One region of the Streptomyces sp. NPDC053513 genome, then DNA from elsewhere that is predicted to be linked to it. Evidence: riboswitches for the same ligand, from Rfam matches in the RefSeq annotation. Region 1 holds a riboswitch; each other region holds the start of a gene.
What was found. Region 1 has a riboswitch for cobalamin ahead of ACIGW4_RS07555 (energy-coupling factor ABC transporter permease). Riboswitches for the same ligand answer to the same signal wherever they lie in the genome.
Positions count from the first base shown of each region.

Region 2: another riboswitch for cobalamin. It lies ahead of cobN (cobaltochelatase subunit CobN); the one in region 1 lies ahead of ACIGW4_RS07555 (energy-coupling factor ABC transporter permease).
Region 3: another riboswitch for cobalamin. It lies ahead of ACIGW4_RS26190 (ABC transporter substrate-binding protein); the one in region 1 lies ahead of ACIGW4_RS07555 (energy-coupling factor ABC transporter permease).

Region 1 is NZ_JBITXP010000003.1:444,189-449,360, forward strand. Features, by position in the region: gene ACIGW4_RS07540 (ATP-binding cassette domain-containing protein) at 1-630, opposite strand, end outside; gene cbiQ (cobalt ECF transporter T component CbiQ) at 627-1,376, opposite strand; gene ACIGW4_RS07550 (energy-coupling factor ABC transporter substrate-binding protein) at 1,382-2,005, opposite strand; gene ACIGW4_RS07555 (energy-coupling factor ABC transporter permease) at 2,002-2,700, opposite strand; cobalamin riboswitch at 2,729-2,965, opposite strand; gene ACIGW4_RS07560 (PTS-dependent dihydroxyacetone kinase phosphotransferase subunit DhaM) at 3,016-3,441, opposite strand; gene dhaL (dihydroxyacetone kinase subunit DhaL) at 3,438-4,058, opposite strand; gene dhaK (dihydroxyacetone kinase subunit DhaK) at 4,085-5,077, opposite strand.
Region 2 is NZ_JBITXP010000002.1:381,567-386,738, reverse strand. Features, by position in the region: gene cobN (cobaltochelatase subunit CobN) at 1-2,004, opposite strand, end outside; cobalamin riboswitch at 2,045-2,180, opposite strand; gene ACIGW4_RS04965 (cobalamin biosynthesis protein CobG) at 2,260-3,579, shown strand; gene ACIGW4_RS04960 (precorrin-8X methylmutase) at 3,576-4,238, shown strand; gene cobJ (precorrin-3B C(17)-methyltransferase) at 4,235-5,172, shown strand, end outside.
Region 3 is NZ_JBITXP010000017.1:74,988-80,159, forward strand. Features, by position in the region: gene ACIGW4_RS26180 (glycoside hydrolase family 15 protein) at 1-1,064, opposite strand, end outside; gene tsaD (tRNA (adenosine(37)-N6)-threonylcarbamoyltransferase complex transferase subunit TsaD) at 1,600-2,670, opposite strand; cobalamin riboswitch at 2,878-3,082, shown strand; gene ACIGW4_RS26190 (ABC transporter substrate-binding protein) at 3,150-4,196, shown strand; gene ACIGW4_RS26195 (FecCD family ABC transporter permease) at 4,337-5,172, shown strand, end outside.

The DNA.
Region 1 (5,172 bases):
CAGCGCCAGATCCACGTCGTGCGTCGCCATCACCACCGTCGTCCCCGCCTCCCGCAGCCGGGCGAGGGCGTCGAGCAGCCGCTCCTGCCCGTGCGGGTCGAGCCCCGCCGTCGGCTCGTCCATGATCAGCACCCGGGGCCGCATCGCCACGGCGCCCGCGATCGCGGCCCGCTTCCGCTGCCCGTACGACAGCAGGTGCGTCGGCCGGTCCTCCAGGGCCACGATGTCCAGCGCCTCCAGGGCCTCCCGCACCCGGAGACGCACCTCCTCCTCCGCCAGCCCCAGGTTCGTCGGACCGAACGACACGTCCTGCCCGACCGAGGCCGCGAACAGCTGGTCGTCCGGATCCTGCACGACCAGCTGCACGGTGGTCCGCAGCCGGGTCAGCCCCTTCCGGTCGTACGCCACCTCGGCCCCGTCCAGGAGCAGCGAGCCGCTCCCGCACCGCAGCCCCCCGCTGAGGAGCCGCAGCAGCGTCGTCTTGCCGCTGCCGTTGCGGCCGAGGAGCGCGATCGCGCGCCCCTCCGCCACCGGGAAGTCCACGCCCGACAGGACCGCGGGCCCGTCCTCGTAGGCGAAACCCGCCTTCACCAGCTCCACGACGGGGTGCGTCGGCGTCGGAGACGTCACGGAAGGAACCTTTCCAGTACGAGGGTGAGGGCGACGAGCCCCGCGAGGAGCGCGCCCGTCGCCGTGAGGAACCGCCGGGAGACCGCGCACGGCGGCACCAGGACCCGCAGCGTCCCGTCGTAACCGCGCCCGGCGAGCCCCGACTGCAGGCGCTGTGCCCGGTCGAAGGCCCGCACGAACGTCGTCGCGCCGAGGCCCGCGAGCGAACGCCAGGTCGCGGCCCGGGTGGTGTGCCCGAGCCGGGCCGCCTGGGCCTGCCGGATCTTCGCCAGTGAGTCGAGCAGCAGGAAGATGATCCGGTACATCACGAGCGCCACGTCCACCACGGGCGCCGGGACGCCCGCCCGGACGAGCCGGGGCAGCACGTCGGACACCGGTGTCGTGAAGGCGAAGAGCAGCACCCCCAGCGAGGCCGAGGCGGTCCGGAGGAGCAGCTCGCCCGCGTGCGCGGGGCCGTCGGGCGCGAGGGCCACGAGCCCGCGCGTGCCGCCCACCTCGAAGAGCAGCGGAACGGCCCCCGTGACACAGAAGCCGAGCGGGATGCGGAACGCCCGCCACAGCTGACGGCCCGGCACCCCGGCCGGACCGAGCAGCACCGCGAGCGTGGCCGCCGCCACGAGCACGGCACCCGGCCACGGCGGCAGGGACACGGCGCACAGCGTCAGGCCGAAGCCGAGGGCGGCCTTCTCCACGGGATGGCGGCGGCGCCAGCGACTGCTGTGCGCCGCCGCGTCGATCGGCAGCATCGGCGCTACGCGCCCGTACCGTCGAACGGAACGGAACCGTCACCGCCCCCGGGGGCCTCCGCCCCACCGCCGGCCCCGGGACCCGGCGCACCGGGGCCGGCGGCCCGGGCACGGGATCCCGCGCCGGCGCCGGCCGCGCCGGCTCCTGACCCGGCACGCGGGGCACCGGGGTCCGCGGCACCGGATCCGGCACGGGCGCTCGCGGCAGCGGCCCCCGGCCCGCCGCTCGCGGTGCCGGAGCCGGGACCGCCTCCCGCCGCGTCCTTCGCCTCGGCCGCCCCCGCCGTCTCAGCCGTCTTCGCCGCCTCGGCGGCTGCGGCGGCCTCGGCGCGGGCCGCGCCCTGGCGGCGACCGCGTCGCAGGCCGAAGTAGTACGCCAGGACACCGGCGCCGATCGCCGCCTGGAGGGCGAAGAGCGCCGACTCGATCTCGCCGGACGGCGGCTCGTACAGCGGGCTGAACCACGGCTCGTAGTCCGGCTGGAGCTCCGTGATCGCGGTCTCCGCCTCGCTGTCGGACCCGCTGAACGGCTGCTCCTTGTGGTCGCCGAGGCCCAGCGCGAGCGGCAGGACCGCGAGCGCGGCGACGAGGAGCAGCAGCAGCGTGTTGACCTTCGCGTTCCGGCTCATCGCGCGGCCACCTCCTCGGGCCGCTCCGACCGCGGCCGGCCGAGGACGCCGAGGCGCGTCAGCTCGCCCTTGCTGGACTGGGTGAGCAGCCGCATCACGAGCACCGTGAGCAGGCCCTCGCTCACCGCCAGCGGAATCTGCGTCACGGCGAAGATCCCGCCGAACTTGGCCAGCGCGCCGGGCACGCCGCTGCCGGGGTCGGGGAACGCCAGGGCCAGCTGCACGCTGGTCACGCAGTACGTGGACAGGTCGGCGACGAACGCGCCGAAGAAGACGGCCACCATCAGGGGCGCGCCGAACCGCCGCAGCAGCCGGTACGTCCCGTACCCCGCCCAGGGTCCGACGATCGCCATGGAGAAGGCGTTCGCGCCGAGCGTGGTCAGCCCGCCGTGCGCGAGCAGCAGGGCCTGGAAGAGCAGGGTGATCGTCCCGAGGACCGCCATGATCGGCGGCCGGAACAGGATCGCGCCGAGCCCCGTACCGGTCGGATGCGAACAGCTGCCGGTGACCGAAGGCAACTTGAGCGCCGACAGGACGAAGGTGAAGGCACCGGAGGCGCCGAGCAGCAGAGTGGATTCGGGGTTCGACCGCACCTCGCGGGTCAGCGCGCGCACCCCGTGGACGACGAACGGAGCGGCCGCGACGCCCCAGGCGGCGGCGTGCGCAGGGGGCAGGTACCCCTCGGCTATATGCATGATCGGGAGACCCTCTCCAGCACCTCGTGGATGGACAACGCACCCTGGCCGGTCTCCTGGCTGACGGTCATGCGGCCCGACTCCGCCTTCCCACACCGCCGCGGTCTCCCACGACGGTCCAGTGGCTTCCCCGGGGTGTTCCCCCCCCGGGGGTGGAGCCGGACCTCCCGATCACAGTGGCGAGGGCCGCACCGGTACTGCACCGGTTTCCCGTACACCAAGGCCCTGCGACACTAGTGGGTTGACCTGCTGGATCACAACACGGCCACCACGCGACGCGTCCCTCCGGTCACTCCGCGCACTCGGTCCCCGCGGTCACTCCTTGCGGTAGGCGTACGCCTCCGAGGCCGCCGCCGCCACCGCGTCGAGGTCCCCGCCGGCGCTCGCCGTCACCAGCGCGGCCACCGCGCCCTCGACGAACGGCGCGTCCACCAGGCGGGAGCCCCCGGGCAGTTCGTCGCCCTCGGCGAGCAGCGCCTTCACGGTGAGGACCGCGCTGCCCAGGTCGACGAGGAGCGCGACCCCGGCCCCCCGGTCGACGGCCTTCGCGGCCTCGCAGATCAGCTCGGAACTCGTCCCGAGGCCACCGTCCGGCGTCCCGCCCGCCGGCAGGACCGGCGCGAGGTCGCCGCCGCCCGCGAGGCCACGGGCCAGTTCGGCGACCGCCGTCGCGACCGCCGCGCTGTGCGAGACGAGCACGATGCCGACGGGCGTCGCCGCGCCTCCGGCCACGGGGCTCATCGCGCCTCCTCCGCCCGCGCGGTCCCGGCGAGGGCGGCGAAGAGCAGCGCCGACGACGTCGCCCCCGGATCCTGGTGCCCGACCGACCGCTCCCCGAGGTAACTGGCCCTGCCCTTGCGGGCCTGGAGGGGCACGGTCGCGAGGGCGCCCTCCTCGGCGGCGGCGCGGGCCGCCTCGTACGAGCTCCGCAGCCCTTCCACTCCCGGCACGAGCGCGTCCAGCATCGTCTTGTCGCCCGGCTGGGCACCGCCCAGCTGCGACACGGCGCTCACACCGGCGCCGAGCGCCTCCGCCAGCCGCTCCCGGGTGACCTCCGCGTCCTCGCCCAGGGCCTTCCCGGCGCGCCGCAGCAGCGTCCCGTACAGCGGTCCCGAAGCGCCGCCGACGGTGGAGATGAGCTGTCGTCCGGCGGTGACGAGCACCGCGCCCGGACTCGCTGGCGGCTCCTTCGCCAGGGCCTCCGTCACGGCGGCGAACCCCCGCTTGAGATTGACGCCGTGATCGGCGTCGCCGATGGCCGAATCCAGCTCGGTGAGCCGGTCCGCCTCCCGGTCGACGTCCTCGGCCACCGCGGCCAGCCAGCGCACCAGGAACCCGGCGTCCAGGGTCTCCGTCATTCCGCTCCCCACTCCCATCCCGGGGCTCACCGGCCCCAGCGCAGCGCGGGCGTCCGCACCGGCGCGTCCCACAGGCGCAGCAGCTCCTCGTCGACCTCGCACAGGGTCACCGAGCACCCCGCCATGTCGAGCGAGGTCACGTAGTTCCCGACCAGCGTCCGGGCCACCGGGACCCTCCGCTCGGCGAGCACCCGCTGCACCTCGGCGTTGAACCCGTACAGCTCCAGGAGCGGCGTCGCGCCCATCCCGTTCACCAGGGCGATCACCGGCCCGGACGGGCGCAGGTCCTCCACGACGGCGTCGACGGCGAAGTCCGCGATCTCCCGCGAGGTCATCATGGGCCGCCGCTCCCGGCCGGGCTCGCCGTGGATGCCGATCCCCAACTCCAGCTCCCCTTCCGGGAGGTCGAAGGTCGGGCTGCCCTTGGCGGGGGTCGTACAGGCGCTCAGGGCCACCCCGAAGGAGCGGCACCGCTCGTTCACCCGCCGGGCGATCGACTCCACCCGCTCCAGCGGGGCGCCCTCCTCGGCCGCCGCGCCCGCGATCTTCTCCACGAACAGCGTGCCGCCGGTGCCGCGCCGGCCCGCCGTGTACAGGCTGTCCGTCACCGCCACGTCGTCGTCGACGAGGACCTTGGCGACCTGGATGCCCTCGTCCTCGGCGAGCTCCGCGGCCATCTCGAAGTTCAGCACGTCACCGGTGTAGTTCTTGACGACGAACAGCACCCCGGCGCCGCTGTCGACCGCGGCGGCGGCCCGCACCATCTGGTCGGGCACGGGCGAGGTGAACACCTCGCCCGGACACGCGGCGGCCAGCATCCCGGGGCCCACGAACCCCCCGTGCAGCGGCTCGTGCCCGGACCCGCCGCCGGACACCAGCGCCACCTGCCCCGCCACGGGCGCGTCCCGCCGCACCACCACGCGCCGCTCCACGTCCACGGTCAGCTCGGGATGCGCCGCGGCCATCCCCCGCAGCGCGTCGGCGACGACGGTCTCCGGAACGTTGATCAGCATTCTCAACGGTGTCTCCTCGCGAGGCTGGTAGATGGATCCGCGACCTGCGTCTGCGGGCAGTATCGACCTTGAGGCGGTGAAGGTCACGCAGATCTGACATA
Region 2 (5,172 bases), on a different contig from region 1:
CAGGCCGTCGCGGATCTGGGCGTCCTTGACCTCGCACAGCCAGCCGTCGACGTGCAGCAGGAAGTCGTCGAAGCCGTCGTCCTCGGGCCGCTCTTCGAGCCCCAGGTCGTGGTCGAGCCTGGCGGCCTGGATCAGGGTCCAGATCTGGGCGCGGATGGCCGGGAGCTTCGCCGGGTCCATCGAGCTGATCTGCGCGTACTCGTCGAGCAGCTGCTCCAGGCGGGCGATGTCGCCGTACGAGTCGGCGCGGGCCATCGGCGGCACCAGGTGGTCGACGAGGGTGGCGTGGACGCGCCGCTTGGCCTGGGTGCCCTCGCCCGGGTCGTTGACGAGGAACGGGTAGATCAGCGGGATGTCGCCGAGGGCCGCGTCGGGGCCGCAGGCGGCGGACAGGCCGGCGTTCTTGCCGGGCAGCCACTCCAGGTTGCCGTGCTTGCCGAGGTGGACCATGGCGTCGGCGCCGAAGCCGCCGTCCTCGGCGCGGGCGGCGATCCAGCGGTAGGCGGCCAGGTAGTGGTGGGACGGCGGGAGATCGGGGTCGTGGTAGATCGCGATCGGGTTCTCGCCGAAGCCGCGCGGCGGCTGGATGAGGATCAGGAGGTTCCCGCGCCGCAGGGCGGCGAGGACGATGTCGCCCTCCGGGTTGCGGGAGCGGTCGAGGAACATCTCGCCGGGCGCGGGGCCCCAGTGCTCCTCCACCTGCTCGCGGAGTTCGGCGGGCAGCGTCGCGTACCAGCGCTTGTAGTCGGCGGCCGGGATGCGGACCGGGTTCTTCGCGAGCTGCTCCTCGGTCAGCCAGTCCTGGTCGTGGCCGCCGGCCTCGATGAGGGCGTAGATCAGCTCGTCGCCGTCGCCGGAGACCAGGCCGGGGAGGTCTTCGACGGGCCCGAAGTCGTAGCCCTCGGCGATCAGACGGCGCAGGAGCGCGACGGCGGAGGCGGGGGTGTCGAGGCCGACGGCGTTGCCGATGCGGGAGTGCTTCGTCGGGTACGCGGAGAGGACGAGCGCCAGCTTCTTCTCGGCGTTCGGGATGTGGCGGAGCCGGGCGTGCCGGACGGCGATCCCGGCGACGCGGGCCGCGCGCTCGGCGTCGGCGACGTACGCGGGCAGACCGTCCTCGTCGATCTCCTTGAAGGAGAAGGGGACGGTGATGAGCCGGCCGTCGAACTCGGGCACGGCGACCTGGCTGGCGGCGTCCAGCGGGGAGAGGCCCTCGTCGTTCTCCTCCCACGCGGACCGCGAACCGGTCAGGCACAGGGCCTGGAGGATCGGCACGTCGAGCGCGGCGAGCGCGCCCGCGTCCCAGGCCTCCTCGTCGCCGCCGGCCTGGGCCTCGGCGGGCTTGGTGCCGCCGGCGGCGAGGACGGTGGTGACGATCGCGTCGGCCGTACGGAGGCGGTCGAGCAGCTCCGGCTCCGGGGCGCGCAGGGACGCCACGTACAGCGGGAGGGCCCGGGCGCCGGCGTCCTCGATCGCCCCGCAGAGGGCGTCGACGAAGGCGGTGTTCCCGCTCATGTGGTGGGCGCGGTAGTAGAGCACGGCGACGGTCGGGCCGGTCGCGTCGGCCCCGGGGGTCCGCTCCAGGGGGCCCCAGGTGGGGGCGGCGGCCGGGGTGTCGAAGCCGTGGCCGGTGAGCAGGACGGTGTCGGAGAGGAAGCGGGCCAGCTGCTCCAGGTTGGCCGGGCCGCCGTGCGCCAGATAGGCGTGGGCCTCGGTGGCGACGCCGATCGGGACGGTGGAGGCCTCCATGAGCTGGGCGTCGGGGGCCTGCTCGCCGCTGAGGACGACGACCGGCTTTCCGGCGGCGAGGACCGTGTCCAGGCCCTCCTGCCAGGAGCGGACGCCGCCGAGGAGGCGGACGACGACCAGGTCGGCGCCGTCGAGGAGGGCCGGGAGGTCGGCGAGGGGGAGGCGGGCGGGGTTGGCGAAGCGGTACTCCACCGGACCTCCGGCCGCGCGGGCGCTGAGCAGGTCGGTGTCGGAGTGCGACAGCAGCAGGAGCATGGCGAGCTCAGGCCCTTCCTCGGGGTTGTCCGCGCCCCGGGTGGTCGTGTGGACGGCGGGAGTTCCTGACTCACCGCCCCCGAACGGACGGGGGCAGCTCACAGTGGCGGGACCGCGCCGGATTCTCACCGGGCTTCCTCCCCGGGGTCCTGGGACCCCATGCCGATCTGCATCCTAGATCGTGCCGTCTCCGGGCCGGGGGGAACCGGGGAGTCGGCCGGATCACACCCGGTGGTCAGCCGGTTCCCCGTGGGTATGCTCGCCGCCATGCCGCCCACCCCACCCCCGACGCCCGAACCGGGCGAAGCTCGCATACGGGACCGTGGCGACGCCTGCCCCGGGGCGCTGCGCCTGCACCCCGCCGACGACGGCCGCCTCGCCCGACTGCGCCTGCCCGCAGGCAGGTTGACGGCGCGTCAGGCCGATCTCCTGGCCCATGCCGCCGAGTCCCTCGGCGACGGGCGGATCAGCATCACCTCGCGCGGCAACGCGGAGCTGCGCGGTCTCGGCGAGGGCTGCGGGGCGGACCTGGCGGCTCTCCTGGCCGGGGCCGGCCTGCTGCCCTCCCCCACCCACGAGCGCGTCCGCAACATCGTGGCCTCGCCCGGCGCGGGACTCGACGGACTCGGCCACGCGGACGTGCAGTTGTGGGCGCGGGCCCTGGACGCCGCCCTGTGCGCCGAGCCCCGGGCCGCGTCCCTTTCGGGACGTTTCCTGTTCGTCCTCGACGACGGACGCGGGGACGTCGCCGGACTCGGCGGCGATGTGAGCTTGATCGCAGGACCGGAGGGATCGGTCCTGCTGCGGCTCGGCCCGGAGGCCTTCCGCCTCGCCGCCGAAGACGACGACACCGCCGACGGCGACACCGCAGCCGACACCGCCGTCGTCCCCGCGTCCGCCGGCGTCCCCGCGACCGCCGTCGCCGTACGGGCCGCCCTCACCGCCGCCCTCGCGTTCCTCGACGCCGCCGAGGCCGCCGGAAACGGGGCCTGGCGGCCGCGCGAACTGCCCGACGGGCACGTTCCCGACTGGGCCGGGGCCCTCGCGCGGGCCGGGATCACGGCGGAGCCCGTACCCGTACCGCCGCTTCCCGCCTCCCCGCCGCCCGCGCCCGGACCGCTCGGCGAGCGCGCCCTGCACGTCCTCGCCCCCCTCGGCCGGCTGACCGCGGCGCAGCTGCGGGCCCTGGCCGACGGCGCCGACGAGCTGCGGTTCACGCCCTGGCGCGGAGTGGTCGCCGTCGGGGCCCGCGCCGACCGGCTGCCCGACCTGGAGGCGCACGGCCTGGTCACCCGGCCCGACCTGCCCTCCGTCGGGGTCAGCGCCTGCACCGGGAGGCCCGGCTGCGCCAAGTCCCTCGCCGACGTCAGGACCGACGCCCTCGCCGCACCCGCGGGGCCGCTGCCCGTGCACTTCTCCGGGTGCGAGCGCCGCTGCGGGCACCCGCACGGCACCTGGGTCGACGTCCTCGCCACCGGCGACGACACCTACCTGGTGGACGGCGTCCCCACCCCCCGTACCTCCCTGCCCGAAGCAGTGACCACGGCCCGCAGCCTGCCGACCCACACGAGATGAGCGAGAGCAACAGGATGTTCGACTACGAGAAGGACGGGACGGAGATCTACCGCCGGTCCTTTGCCACGATCCGCGCCGAGGCGGACCTCGCGGGCCTGCCCGCCGACGTCGCCCAGGTGGCGGTCCGGATGATCCACGCCTGCGGCATGACCGACCTCGTGCAGGACATCGCGTACTCGCCGCAGGTCGTCGCGAACGCCCGCGCCGCCCTCCGCGACGGCGCGCCCATCCTCTGCGACGCGCAGATGGTGGCCAGCGGCGTCACCCGCAAGCGGCTGCCCGCCGACAACGAGGTGCTCTGCGCCCTCTCCGACCCGGCCGTGCCGGGCCTCGCCGCCGAGCTGGGCACCACCCGCTCCGCCGCCGCGCTCGAACTGTGGCGGGACCGCCTCGAAGGCTCCGTCGTCGCCATCGGCAACGCCCCGACCGCCCTCTTCCACCTCCTGGAGATGATCGCGAAGGGCGCGGGGAAGCCCGCCGCCGTCCTCGGCATCCCGGTCGGCTTCATCGGCGCCGCCGAGTCGAAGGACGCGCTCGCCGAGAACACCCTCGGCCTCGACTACCTGGTCGTACGGGGCCGGCGCGGCGGCAGCGCGATGACGGCCGCCGCGATCAACGCCCTCGCCCACGAAGCGGAGATCCAGGAGATCCAGGCATGACCACCGTGACGCCCGGCAAGCTGTACGGCGTGGGCCTCGGCCCCGGCGACCCGAACCTGATGACCGTCGCCGCCGTGAAGGCGATCGCCGAGGCCGACGTCATCGCCTACCACTCGGCCCGCCACGGCCGCTCGATAGCCCGCTCCATCGCCGCCGAGCACATCCGCGAGGACCACGTCGAGGAGCGGCTGATGTACCCGCTCACGGTGGAGACCACGGACCACCCGGGCGGCTACCGGGGCGCCCTGAACGACTTCTACGAGGAGGCCTCGGCCCGCCTCGCCGCCCACCTCGACGCCGGCCGCACCGTCGCCGTCCTCGCCGAGGGCGACCCGCTCTTCTACGGCTCGTACCAGCACATGCACAAGCGGCTCGCCGACCGCTACGACACGACCGTCATCCCCGGCGTCACCTCGGTGAGCGCCGCCGCCGCCCGGCTCGGCGAGCCGCTGTGCGAGGCGGAGGAGGTCCTCACGATCATCCCCGGCACCCTGCCGGAGGACGAGCTGACGGCCCGCCTCGCGGGCACCGACTCGGCGGTCGTGATGAAGCTGGGCCGCACGTTCCCGACGGTGAAGCGGGCCCTGGAGCGGGCGGGCCGCCTGGACGACGCGCGCTACGTGGAGCGGGCGTTCATGACGGGCGAGCGGACGGAGCGGCTGGCGGAGGTCGACCCCGGCTCCGTCCCGTACTTCTCGGTGGCCGTCCTCCCCTCCCGCATCGACCAGGAGCCTCCCGTACGGGAACGGGGCGAGGTCACCGTCGTCGGCACCGGGCCCGCCGGGGCACCCTGGCTCACCCCCGAGTCGCGCGGCGCGCTCGTCAACGCCGACGTCCTCGTCGGCTACACCACCTACCTCGACCGGGTCCCCGTCCTGCGCCCCGGCCAGATCCGGCACGGCTCCGACAACAAGGTCGAGTCCGAGCGCGCCGA
Region 3 (5,172 bases), on a different contig from region 1:
GCCCGGACCGGGGCGGAGCGCCGGTAGCCCTCCAGGTGCTCCAGGACCTCTTCGGTGAGACGGGGCTCCCCGTCGATCCGGTACATGATCTGCAAGGGCTCGCCGGAAGCGGTGGCGCCGGCTTCCAGCCGCTCCCGCAGCCAGTGGCGGAAGGCGTCCGCCTCGGCGGTGAAGCCGAGGTCGATCAGGGCGCGCACGGACAGGGAGGCGTCCCGTACCCAGGTGTAGCGGTAGTCCCAGTTGCGCTCGCCGCCGACCTCCTCGGGAAGACCCATCGTGGCCGCCGCGATCGGGGCGCCGGTCGGCGCGTAGGTGAGCAGCTTGAGGGTGATGGCGGAACGGATGACCATCTCGTGCCAGCGGCCCCTGTAGTGACAGGACTTCAACCAGCCGAGCCAGAAGTCACGGCATGCGTCGAGCAGTGCCGTGATCTCCTCGGTGGTCGGCATCGCCCCTCCGGGGCGTCCGCTGCGGGCGGCCGCCGTGCCCGTCTCACTGGTGAGGATCACCGCCGCGTTCTCGCCGGCGTTCAGCGTGAAGCGGCTCGTGACGTCGGCGCCGTCGGCGTGCAGCCGTACCGGGCCGGACACCTGGAGGTGCAGGTCGGTGTCGGGGCCCTGGAAGACGACACTGCCGTCTTCGAGGTGGCTGAGCGTGTGCGAGGCGCGTCCGTAGTCGAAGCGGGGCCGGCACAGCAGCTCGAAGGGCAGACTGCCGCGGACCACCCGGGCCACGCGGATGAGGCGGTGCCTGTCGGCGGGGACCTTGGAGTCGATGGGCTCCATGAAGTCGATGACTTCTCCGACGCCCTGCGGGGCCATGAACCGGGTGATGAGGACGGGCGTGTCCGGCATGTACAGCTGGCGCACCGCGCAGTCCTGACCGAAGTCCACGGCGAGACGGCAGTGGCCGCCCCGATCGTTGTCGAGCAGGGAGGCGAACAGGCTCGGCGAGTCGAACCGCGGCGCGCACCACCAGTCCACCGTCCCGTCGGAGGCGATCAGCGCCGCGGTCTGCAGGTCGCCCACCAGTCCGTGATCCGCGATCGGGGGGTAGTCGCTCATGACCTCTCCCGTCAGGAGCCTGCGGTCGTCGCCGAGGGGGCCCGGGATCGCCGGGCACGACGGGACCGGCCGTCTGCGGCGGGCAGACGGCCACCCCTCCATGCTCACCGCTGTCGCCGGTTCACCGCATCTTGGAGCGGAGCCGCCGGGACTCCGATCCGCTCTGCGGGCCGCGCCCCGCCATGCCCTCCAGGAGGCCGCGGGGCATGCGATCCGGAGGGCGTCAGGAGCGGTCGTGTCTCAACGAGTCCCTGACGCCTTCGGCGCGGCGGCGGATGCTCGTCACCTTCTCCCGGATCCTGGCTCTCACCTCGTCCGTTCTTCCCTCGGCCTCCAGACGCTCGTGCCCGGTGGCCTTTCCGACGATCACTTTGCACCTCGCCTTGGCCTTGTCCAGGGCGCCATACCTTCTCATGGTGGTCCCTTCGTCGGATCGAGGTGTCAGGATCCACGCTAGGTTCGAGCAGGCCGTCGTGCCTGTCGGCGCCCCGTCCGTCCCTCACGAGGCGAGGCGGCGTACGGACGACCGCGGCCGTCAGGCGGCCCGGGCCGAGGGTGCCGGCAGCGGGGTCAGGGAGGCGTACTCCAGCGGCGCCGACGGGTCGATCGACACGTCGAGAGGTGCGGGCTCCGCGCCGGAGCGTACGAGGAGGTCGCCGACGGCCGCGATCATGGCGCCGTTGTCGGTGCACAGGGTCATCGGCGGCACGCGCAGCTCGATGCCGGCCGCGGCGCACCGCTGCTCGGCCAGTCCCCGGACGCGCGAGTTGGCCGCGACGCCTCCGACGACGATCAGCGTCTTCACGTCGTACGCCTTGCAGGCGGCCAGCGCCTTGCGGGTCAGCACGTCGGCGACGGCCTCCTGGAGGGCGGCGGCCCCGTCGGCCACCGGCGGCTCCTCACCACGCAGCCGGTGCTTCTCGACCCAGCGGGCGGCCGCGGTCTTGAGGCCGGAGAAGGAGAAGGCGTACGGGTCGTCGCCGGGGCGGGTCAGCGGGCGCGGGAAGTCCACGGCGCGCGGGTCGCCTTCGCGGGCCGCCCGGTCGATCGCGGGCCCGCCCGGGTACGGGAGCCCGAGGATGCGGGCGACCTTGTCGAAGCACTCGCCGGCCGCGTCGTCGAGCGTGTCGCCGAGGTGCAGGATCGGCTCGCGGACCAGGTCCCGTACGAGGAGCAGGGAGGTGTGGCCGCCGGAGACGATCAGCACCACGCAGGGGGTGGGCAGGGGACCGTGCTCCAGGGTGTCGGCGGCGACGTGTCCGGCGAGGTGGTGCACCCCGTACAGCGGCACCCCTGCGGCGTAGGCGAGGGTCTTGGCTCCGGCGAGGCCGACCTGGAGGGCTCCGGAGAGACCGGGGCCAGTGGTGACGGCGACGGCGTCGAGCTGCCCCGGCCGCAGTCCTGCCCGGTCGAGGGCCTCGCGCACGACCGGGTCGAACGACTGGAGGTGCGCCCTGGCCGCGATCTCCGGCACGACGCCGCCGAAGCGGGCGTGCTCGTCCATGCTCGACGCCACGACGTGCGCGAGCAGCTTCCCGTCCTGGACGATCCCGGCGCCGGTCTCGTCGCACGAGGACTCGATCCCGAGCACCACTGGTCCGCTCATCGACCCGTCTCCTTTTGCCTATAGATAGCACCTGCAATATATGTGCAACAAGGAAGGGGCGTGTACCCGCCGAGTCGCGCGTCGGCCACGGACCCGCTCGGGCGGGTGGGGACGCCTCGGCCGGGTGGGGCACGACGGTGCCGGTGCTCCGGTCGCCCGCCTGGACCTCCTTCCGGCACACGGCCCGCCGGCCCCAAGATCGGCCTGTGGTAATTTGCCCGGGCCAGTCGCACCCCCGCACGTATCGACACGATATGGGCGCGGGTCAGGGAATCCGGTGGGAATCCGGAGCTGACGCGCAGCGGTGAGGGTGACGGGCGGAGCATCGGCCACTGGGTCCCGAGGGGCCCGGGAAGGCGCTCCGTCCGGACGACCCCGAGTCCGAAGACCTGCTGGCGACCCGGACGGCGCGTGCCGCCGTCCGGGAAGCACCGTACGACAGGCTCCGCGCATGAGCCGTGACGCAGAGGACTCCTCCCGTGCCCCTCGCCCGCCGCCTCCGCTCCGCCGTGCCGCTCGTGGCCGGTGCCGTTCTCGTCGCCGGCTGCGGCGACGGCACCGGCACCACGACGGCTTCACCCGAGGCGAAAGAGGCGGGCCCCGGTCATCCGGTCCGTCTCGACAACTGCGGACAGCGGGTCGAGGTCGACCGCACTCCCCGCCGTGCCGTCGCCCTCGACCAGGGATCGGCCGAGATCCTGCTCTCCCTCGGCCTGGCCGACCGCATGGTGGGCACCGCCACCTGGACCGATCCGGTGCTCAAGGGACTGGAGAAGGCGAACGCGGGCGTGCCACGGCTGGCCGACCGCTACCCGTCCTTCGAGAAGGTCCTCGACACCGAACCGGACTTCGTCAGCGCCTCCTTCCTCTACACCCTCGGCAAGGGCGGCGTGGCCCCCCGGGAGCAGTTCGCGAAACTCGGCGTCCCCACCTACCTCTCCCCCACCGACTGCGTCGGCAAGGACAACAGCGGCGACGGCGACGGCGTGCGGACGAAGCCGCTGACCATGGACACCGTGTACGGGGAGATCCGCGACCTCGCGCGGGTGTTCGGCGTGCCGGAGCGCGGCGAGAAGCTCGTCGGCGAACTCCGCGCCCGGGTCGAGAAGGCCACGGTCGGGGCGGACTTCGGCGACGCGTCCGTCCTCTACTGGTTCTCCGACTCCCAGGGCCCGTACATGGCCGGCTGCTGCGGCGCCCCGGGCATCGTCAGCGGGGCACTCGGCGTGAAGAACGTCTTCGACGACACGAAGGAGGAGTGGCCGCAGATCAACTGGGAGACCGTCGCCGACCGCGATCCCGACGTGCTCGTGATCGCCGACCTGACCCGCAGGGCGCAGTCGGCCGAGAGCGCCGCGAAGAAGATCGAGTTCCTGGAGTCCCACCCGGTCACCCGGAACATGACCGCGGTGAGGAACAAGCGGTACGTGATCCTCAGCGGGCAGGCCATGAACCCGACCATCCGCACCGTCGAGGGCATCGAGAAGGTCGCCGCCGCGCTGAAGACGTACGGTCTCGCGAGGTGACCCGCTCCGTACGGTCTCGCGAGGCGGCCCGCCCGGAACCCGAGGCGGTGGTCCCGTCGAGCCGAAGCGCCGCCGACCGATCGGCGGCGGTGGGTCCGCCGAGCCGAAGCACCGCCGACCGACCGGCGGCGGGTCCTTCCGTGCGAGCTGCCGTCCGCTCCTCCCGGGCGCTCACGCCGGTCGCCGCGGCGGGTGGGGTCGTCCTGCTGTGCGTCTCGATCGCGCTCGCCGTCACCATCGGCCCGGCCGACCTCCGCGTCTCGGACTCCTGGTCCGTGGTGGTCTCCCACCTCGGCGGGGGCCCGTCCGGCCTGAGCGCGATCCGCGACGGCATCGTCTGGGACCTGCGGCTGCCCCGCACGCTCCTCGCGGCCGTGTGCGGAGCCGGACTCGCGGTCTGCGGCACGGTCCTGCAGTCCCTGCTGCGCAACCCGCTCGCCGACCCGTTCGTCCTCGGCGTCTCCTCCGGCGCCTCGACCGGGGCGGTGGCCGTCGTCGTCCTCGGCGCGGGCGGGGGCCTGCTGTCCGTCACCGGGGGCGCCTTCCTCGGCGCGCTCTGCTCCTTCGCCCTGGTCCTGGTCCTCAGCCACACGCTGGGCGGGTCGACCGACCGCGTCGTCCTGGCCGGGGTGGCGGCGATGCAGCTCTTCTCCGCCCTCACCTCCTTCGTGGTGATGACCGCCGCCGACGCCGAGACCACCCGGGGCGTCCTCTTCTGGCTGCTCGGCTCCCTCGCCGGGGCCGGGTGGACGGACGCCGGGGTCTGCGCCGCCGTCCTCGCCGTCGGACTCGTGGTCTGCGGCGGACACGCCCGTACGCTGGACGCCTTCGCGTTCGGCGAGGACGCGGCGGCGACGCTCGGCGTCTCCGTGGCGCGGACCCGCCTCGTCCTCCTCTCGGTCACCGCCCTGCTGACCGCGGTCCTGGTCTCCTCCGCCGGCGCGATCGGCTTCGTCGGACTGGTCCTGCCGCACGC